DNA from 2 places in the Giesbergeria sinuosa genome. Region 1 is predicted to be linked to the other one. Evidence: predicted binding sites of a transcription regulator. Region 1 holds the regulator's gene; the other holds the start of a gene.
What was found. The regulator sigma-54, encoded in region 1, starts transcription at its own class of promoters, with help from an activator protein. The targets are predictions, from matches to a motif close to TGGCANGNAANCTGCTTT.
Positions count from the first base shown of each region.

Region 2: a site for sigma-54 is predicted at 2,642-2,659, ahead of ACFO6X_RS11460 (transglutaminase family protein). Genes of this name have one in related genera too.

Region 1 is NZ_JBHSHJ010000016.1:38,668-42,876, forward strand. Features, by position in the region: gene ACFO6X_RS15110 (thiol:disulfide interchange protein DsbA/DsbL) at 1-46, shown strand, start outside; gene lptA (lipopolysaccharide transport periplasmic protein LptA) at 145-783, shown strand; gene lptB (LPS export ABC transporter ATP-binding protein) at 780-1,562, shown strand; gene ACFO6X_RS15125 (RNA polymerase factor sigma-54) at 1,567-3,153, shown strand; gene def (peptide deformylase) at 3,168-3,707, opposite strand; gene ACFO6X_RS15135 (methyl-accepting chemotaxis protein) at 3,729-4,209, opposite strand, start outside.
Region 2 is NZ_JBHSHJ010000009.1:26,162-30,370, forward strand. Features, by position in the region: gene ACFO6X_RS11460 (transglutaminase family protein) at 1-2,581, opposite strand, end outside; gene ACFO6X_RS11465 (circularly permuted type 2 ATP-grasp protein) at 2,719-4,206, shown strand.

The DNA.
Region 1 (4,209 bases):
AGCCATGTTGCAGGTGGTCAACCACCTGACAACGGTCAAGGGTTGAGCCATCCCCCTTTCGTCTGCAACCACGGCCCGCTTTGGCGGGCTTTTTTGTGGCTGGCAGGCATCGCTACAATCGCCGCAAGATTCGTGCCTTTTTTGATGAACCGCCTCTTCACGCTCCCCCTGCTCGCCTGTTTGGCTGCTGCCCCGTTCACGCTGGCGCACGCTGAAAAGGCCGACCGCCATCAGCCCATGAACATTGAGGCCGATGCCCTGCGCCATGACGAATTGCAGCAAACCAGCGTGTTTACGGGCCGTGTGGTTCTGACCAAAGGTACCATCGTGCTGCGGGGTGAGCGTCTGGAAGTGCGCCAAGATGCCGATGGTTATCAGTCTGGTACCGTCACGGCGGCAGCAGGCCAACGGGCGTTCTTCCGACAAAAGCGTGATACCGCACCCGGCGCCCCTGAAGAATTTGTCGAGGGCGAAGGCGAACGCATTGAATACAACGGCCACAACGACACCGTGCGCCTATTGCGCCGTGCCGAGTTGCGCCGTTACCAAGGGGCCAAGTTACAAGATGAACTCACGGGGGCGGTGATCGTTTACAACAACCTGACGGATGTGTTCAGTGTGGATGGTCAGCAGCGCAGCCCTGAGGGGGCGTCAGCAACGTCGGGCGGACGTGTGCGTGCCATACTGGCTCCAAAGGCGACTACAGCTCCGGCCTCTCCTGTGGCACCTGCTTCTGCTCTGCCTTTGCGCCCCAGTTCTGCACTGGGTACTGACAAGCCATGAGTGCCGCACCCGCGCATGCCACCACCGAGGCAGCTACGGATAGCCGATTGGAGGTGCTGCATTTAGCCAAGTCTTATGGCAGCCGCCAGGTGGTCAAGGACGTATCGCTGGTTGTGCAAAAAGGCGAGGTAGTCGGTCTGCTGGGCCCCAATGGTGCAGGCAAGACCACTTCGTTTTATATGATCGTTGGTTTGTTGCCCAGCGATGGGGGTGATATTCGCATTGATGGGCAGTCGGTGGTGCGTATGCCTATCCATAAGCGTTCACGTCTGGGGTTGTCTTACCTACCGCAGGAAGCGTCTATCTTTCGCAAACTCACGGTACAAGAAAACGTGCGTGCCGTACTGGAGTTGCAACAAAATGCCGCGGGTCAGTCTTTGAGCAAGGCCGAAGTTGAGCAGCGTTTGCAGTCTTTGTTGGAAGAGCTGCGTGTCGACCATCTGCGAGACTCTCCTGCGCTTGCATTGTCTGGCGGCGAGCGGCGCCGGGTCGAGATTGCCCGTGCCTTGGCCACGCAGCCGCGTTTTATCCTGTTGGATGAGCCTTTTGCAGGCATCGACCCGATTGCCGTGATTGAAATTCAGCGCATCATCGGTTTTTTGAAAGCGCGCGGCATTGGCGTGCTCATTACCGACCACAACGTGCGCGAAACGCTGGGCATTTGTGACCACGCCTGCATCATCAGTGATGGTCGGGTGTTGGCACAGGGGACGCCTTCCGAGATTGTCAACAACGCCGAGGTGCGTCGGGTGTACCTGGGCGAACATTTCCGTATGTGAGCCGATGAAACCTGGCCTGTCTCTGCGTGTATCGCAGCACCTGACCCTGACGCCGCAGTTGCAGCAGTCTATTCGGCTGTTGCGGCTCTCGACGTTGGAGTTGGGCCAGGAAGTCGAGCAGATGCTGGCGGACAACCCCTTTTTGGAGCGCAACCCCGACGAAGCCTCGCGCGAGGAGTTTGGTTTGGCGCAGGCCGACACGCCCCCGCCAGAGGAGCCATATGCCGACTGGGCAGCCCCTGTGAGCAGCACCAGCAGTGCAGACAGCAGTCAGGCCACATTGACAGAGGCAGAGCAGGGCAACAGTGACAGCAGCAGCACCGAAGTGCTGGACTGGGAGGGCGATGGCAGTGTGGACATGGCCCCGGACGATAGTGAATGGGGTGGCGATGCCCCGGCCTGCAGCCGTGGCACTGACGAAGAAATGGATGTCAGTGCCACAGATTTGGCACATGGTCATGAATCACTGGCGGCATTCTTGCACCGACAAACGGTGGGTTTGCGCTTGTCTCCAGAGGATAAAGCCGCACTGTATTTTCTGATCGAATCACTCAACGAAGACGGTTATCTGGAGGATTCGCTGGAATCTTTGGCTCAAGGGTTGGCGGGTGAAGAGCACAGCGATGACATAGAGGAGCTGCTGCACCATTTCACGGTGGCCTTGCACTTGCTGCAAACGCTGGAGCCAACTGGTGTGGGGGCTCGCCACTTGGCTGAATGCTTGACACTGCAACTGGCAGCATTGGCCGCACATCCTGCGCCTGCCATCCCGCCTGAGACCATTGCATTGGCGCTGCGCATTTGCCAGCAGCCGCTGGAAGGGCTGGCCCGCCGCGATGTGCGCCGCTTGGCCCAAACCTGTGGGGCCACCGAGGAGCAAACCCGTGCAGCAATGGCCTTGATTGCCCGGCTGGAGCCGCGTCCGGGGCGGCCCTTTATCTCGGTAGAGCGCAACGCCATCATCCCAGACGTGCTGGTGCGCCGCATGGGGCATGGTCAGGCGGGGCACCAGTTCAGTGTGCAACTCAACCCCGAAGTGATGCCACGCCTGCGCATCCACGACATTTATGCGGGTGCCTTGCGTGGCCGTCGCCAAGACGAAGGCCATCAGGCTTTGCAACAGCGTTTACAAGAGGCCCGCTGGTTTATCAAAAACATTCAGCAGCGGTTTGACACTATCTTGCGGGTGTCACAAGCCATTGTGGAGCGCCAAAAGAATTTCTTTGTGCATGGCGAGTTGGCCATGCGTCCGCTGGTGCTGCGCGACATTGCCGACGAGCTGGGCCTGCACGAGTCCACAATCTCGCGGGTGATCACAGCCAAATACATGGCTACCCCCCAGGGTACTTACGAGCTGAAATACTTTTTTGGCTCGGGCTTGGGCACTGACAGTGGTGGCAATGCCTCCAGCACGGCTGTGCGCGCGTTGATCAAGCAGTTTATTGCTGCCGAGAACCCCGCCAAGCCCTTGTCGGACAACCAATTGGCTGAAATGCTCAAAGAGCAGGGCATTGAGTGTGCCCGTCGCACGGTGGCTAAATACCGTGAAGGATTAAAAATCCCCACGGCCACGCTGCGCAAAACGCTGTAGCGAGGCGGTGGGGGTTAATCGTTGGCGTCGGCCTGCAGTTCGGGAAACAGCACTTCGGTAAAGCCGAGCTGGCGCAAATCAGACATCCGTTGCGGATACAGGGTGCCTATCAGGTGGTCACACTCATGTTGCACCACTCTGGCGTGAAAGCCTTCGGCGATGCGCTCTATGGGCTGGCCCAGCACGTCCATGCCGGTGTAACGGATGCGGCTCCAGCGGGGCACCCGGCCCCGCAGCCCTGGCACCGACAGGCAGCCCTCCCAGTCCTCGGCTTGGGCGGCATCCAGCGGGGTAATCACGGGGTTGATCAACACAGTGGGGGGCACCAAGGGGCGATCTGGGTAACGCGGATTGGGCAAGTGCGAGCCAAAGACCACCACCTGCAAATGGACGCCAATTTGTGGCGCTGCCAACCCGGCACCATTGGCCGCCTGCATGGTGTCGTGCAAGTCCGTTACCAACTGGTGCAGCACTGGGGTGTTGAAGGCCGTAACAGGCTGGGCCGTGCGCCACAGGCGCGGGTCGCCCATTTTCAAGATGGTGTGGATGGTCATGGTCGATGCCGGTATGGGCTGTTAGCGTAGCAAGGCTGCAGGGCGTGCAGCCCGTGCTGCGGGTGTTGTGGCGTGCTGGTGATCGAGCTTGAACTCTGCCACCACATCGGCCAATTGTGTGGCTTGCTGTTGCAGGGCGTGGGCTGCCGCTGTGGCTTGTTCTACCAAGGCCGCATTTTGTTGTGTGCCTTGGTCCATCTGGTTGATAGAGGTACCAATGGCAGCAATGCCGCTGCTTTGTTCTTGGCTGGCGTGGCTGATTTCGGCGACGAGGGTGGTCATGCGGCGCACGCTGTCTACCACTTGTTCAATGGTGGTGCCTGCATCACGCACCAACTGACTGCCCGCATTGACTTGGGTAACGGAGTCATCAATCAGTGCCTTGATTTCTTTGGCCGCTGTGGCGCTGCGTTGGGCCAAAGTGCGCACTTCAGAAGCCACTACGGCAAAGCCCCGGCCTTGCTCGCCAGCCCGGGCTGCTTCCACGGCGGCATTCAATGCC
Region 2 (4,209 bases), on a different contig from region 1:
GTGTGCGATCGACCAACCACGGTGGCATGTCTTGACCAAACTTTTGCCGATTGGCATGGATTTCTTGCAGTGCAATTTCCAATTCATACAACTGGTCGTTGCGCGCCTCATCTACGCGTGGGGCTTGGCTGGTGGGGCCAATGAACATGCCGCTGAACAGGTAGCTCAGGCTGGGGTGGTTGTGCCAATACAAGATCAGGCTGGCCAGCAGTTCAGGGCGCCGCAAAAAGGGGCTATCTGCCGGGGTGGCCCCGCCGAGCACAAAGTGGTTGCCACCGCCGGTGCCAGTGTGGCGGCCATCGGTCATAAACTTTTCGGCGCACAGGCGCGACTCGTGGGCTGCTTGGTAGAGGAACTCGGTGTGTTGCACCAGCTCCCCCCAGTGGTGGGCTGGGTGGATGTTGACTTCAATCACGCCGGGGTCAGGGGTGACTTGCAGCAGCTTTAGGCGCGGGTCACGCGGTGGTGGATAGCCTTCCAGCACGATTTGTACGCCCAGCTCTTCTGCCGTGGCCTCAATGGCGGCCAAGAGGCGCAGGTAATCCTCGAGCCGTTGCAGTGGTGGCATAAATACATACAGCCCCCCCCCGTCATGGGCAAAGTTGCAGCCATGTTCACGTTCGGCCTTGGGGCCATTGGCGCGCATGGGGTCGCGTGCTTCGACGCAGATGGCAGTGCGTGTAGTCCAGTGGGCCGATTCAAAACGCTGGGGCACATGGCTGGGCATGACCGTTGCGTGCGAGGGGGACTGGTTTCGGCCATCGTGCAGCAGCGGGGCATGGCTGTCGGTGTGGCCTTGGCCTTGCACGGCTACGCTGCCCCCTTCGGCAAAACCGCCCCCTACGCTGTGCGGTGCGTATTGGGCGCGCAGCTGGGTGGCTGGTGGCAAGCTGCTGCGGGGGGCAAAGGGGTCTTGTTCGATCAGATAGGGGTAGTCTGCTTGGCTGACCCAAGGCAGGGTGTCCAGTGGCAGGCGGTAGCCCATGGGGGAGTCGCCCGGAATGAGATACATGCGCCCATCACGGAAAAACCACGGGCCGCTGCTCCAGAGGGTGTGGTGGTCATCGGCACCGGGGTTGGCTTGCAGTGGCAGCACATAGCCAATCACGCTGTCGAGCTTTTGATCGAACACCCGGCGCAGGCGCATACGCTCCATCTCATCATCGAGTCGGGAGTCAAACGGATCGACATTGATGGGCAGACGGCGCTCGCGCCAGAGGTAATACCAAGTGTCCTCATAGCCGGGGGTGATGTGCTGGCCGTCCAGGCCTAGTTTGCCCGCCAGTGTTTGTGTAAAGCGGCTGGCATCTTCGCTGGTGTAGTGTTGCGTTTGGCGCTCGTCGGCAAACAGGGCTGGGTTGTGCCAGACGGGTTCGCCGTCTGCCCGCCAGTAGATGGACAGCGCCCAGCGCGGCAGTTGTTCACCGGGGTACCACTTGCCTTGACCGAAGTGCAAAAAGCCGCCCTGCCCGTATTCGGTGCGCAGCTTATGCACCAACTCGGTGGCATAGCCGCGTTTGGTGGGGCCGAGGGCATCGGTGTTCCATTCTGGTGCATCACGGTCGTGGACGGACACAAAAGTGGGCTCACCGCCCATCGTCAGGCGCACATCCCCGGCGTCTAGCACCTGATCGACCAGATCGCCCAGCGCCAGCACCTCGCTCCACTGCTCTTCGCTATAGGGCTTGGTGACGCGCGGCGACTCATAAATGCGCGTCAGTTCCATCGTGTGCTGGAACTTTACTTCGCACTCGTCCAGACCGCCCTCAATCGGTGCAGCGCCCGAAGGGCGTGGCGTGCAGGCCAGCGGAATATGGCCTTCACCGGCCAGCAGACCCGAAGTGGGGTCAAGGCCAATCCAGCCTGCACCGGGCAAATAGACTTCGCACCAAGCGTGCAGGTCGGTAAAGTCCACTTCAGTGCCGCTGGGGCCATCGAGCGATTTGACATCGGGCTTGAGCTGAATCAGGTAGCCCGAGGCAAAGCGGGCCGCCAGCCCCAAGTGGCGCAGCAACTGCACCATCAGCCAGGCGCTATCGCGGCAGGAGCCAGAGCGTTTGGTGAGGGTCTCTTCGGGGGGTTGCACACCGGGCTCTAGCCGAATCAGATAACCAATGTCGCGTTGCAGGCGGGTGTTCAGATCCACCAAAAAATCTATCGTGCGCCGGGGGCTGCGGTCTATTTGGGCCAAATAAGCGGCCAGCAATGGTGTGATGGGGTCGGTGGCTAGATAGGGGGCCAGCTCCTCGGTGGTAGCGGCGTTGTAACCAAACGGAAACTGCTCGGCCTCTGGCTCCAAAAAGAAGTCAAACGGGTTGTAGACCGCCATCTCCACCACCAAATCCACCGTCACTTTGAACTCGGTGGTTTTCTCTGGAAAAACAAACCGTGCTTGGTAGTTGGCAAAGGGGTCTTGCTGCCAGTTGATGAAGTGCTGCGCTGGCTCTACGCGCAGCGAGTACGACACCACCTTGCTGCGGCAGTGCGGTGCAGGCCGCAGGCGAATCAACTGTGGCCCCAAATTGATGGGACGGTCGTATTGGTAGTGGGTAACGTGGTGTAGGGCAGCGTGTATCGACATAAGAGCAAAAGGGGATAGGGTTTTTGCAGGCACGCCCCAAGGCGCGTTGTAACAGCCCCTCAAGCAAAAGCTGCGCCAACACAACGTGTGGGAAGCTGGCCCACTCCTTGCTTAAAGCCTCGGCAGGAGAAAACACCATGCTGAAATTCGACGAGATGTACGCCACGCTGCCCCCTTTGCCACACGGGGGCGGGCAGGTGCAACAACAGGGTTTGCGGTGTGGCACCGATGTGCGCTCCGGTTACGCTGCCTATGCCCAATGGCTAGAGCGGCAGACGGAGGCGGCCATGCGTGCGCGCCGTGAAGAGGCGGAAATGATCTTCCGCCGCGTGGGCATCACCTTTGCGGTGTATGGTGCCAAGGATGAAGATGGCGCCGGCACCGAGCGCCTGATTCCGTTTGACCTCATTCCGCGCATCATTCCGGCGCAAGAGTGGAGCCAGATGCAAAAAGGGCTGGTGCAGCGGGTCACGGCACTGAACCGCTTTATTCACGACGTCTACCACGACCAAGAAATCCTCAAGGCGGGCGTGATTCCGCGTGAGCAGGTGGTCAACAATGCCCAGTTTCGCCCCGAGATGATGGGGGTCAACGTTCCCAACAATGTCTATTCGCACATCAGCGGTGTCGATATTGTGCGCGCCCCCGACAGCGCCGGTAACGGCCAATACTACGTGCTCGAAGACAACCTGCGCGTGCCCAGCGGCGTGAGCTACATGCTCGAAAACCGCAAGATGATGATGCGCTTGTTCCCAGAGCTGTTCAGCCAAAACCGCATCGCCCCAGTGGCGCACTACCCCGATCTGCTGCTGGAGACCTTGCGCGCCAGCGCCCCCACGGGCGCTTCCGACCCCAACGTGGTGGTGCTCACCCCCGGCATGTACAACAGCGCCTATTTTGAACATGCCTTCTTGGCACAGCAAATGGGCGTGGAGTTGGTGCAGGGCCAAGACCTGTTTGTGCGCGATGGCTTTGTCTATAAGCGCACCACGCAAGGGCCAGAGCGTGTGGATGTGATTTACCGCCGTGTGGACGATGACTTCCTTGACCCGGCGGTCTTCCGTGCCGATTCGGCCTTGGGTTGTGCGGGCCTGATGGACGCCTACCGGGCGGGCCACGTCAGCATTTGCAATGCGGTGGGCACCGGGGTGGCCGACGATAAATCCATCTACCCCTATGTGCCCAAGATGATTGAGTTCTATCTGGGTGAGAAGCCCATCCTCAACAACGTGCCCACTTGGATGTGCCGCAAGCCCGAAGACCTGCAATATGTGCTGGCTAACCTGAAAGATTTGGTGGTGAAAGAAGTGCATGGCGCGGGCGGCTACGGCATGTTGATTGGCCCCACCGCCACGCAGGCCGAGATTGCCGAATTTGCCCAGGTGCTGCGTGCCAACCCGGCGGGCTATATCGCCCAACCCACGCTCAGTCTGTCGAGCTGCCCCACTTTTGTCGAGCAAGGCATTGCGCCGCGCCACATTGACCTGCGCCCCTTTGTCCTCAGTGGCAAAACGGTGCAGATGGTGCCCGGTGGCTTGACGCGGGTGGCCCTCAAAGAAGGCTCCTTGGTGGTCAACTCCTCCCAAGGGGGCGGCACCAAAGACACCTGGATCATGGAAGTTTGAGAG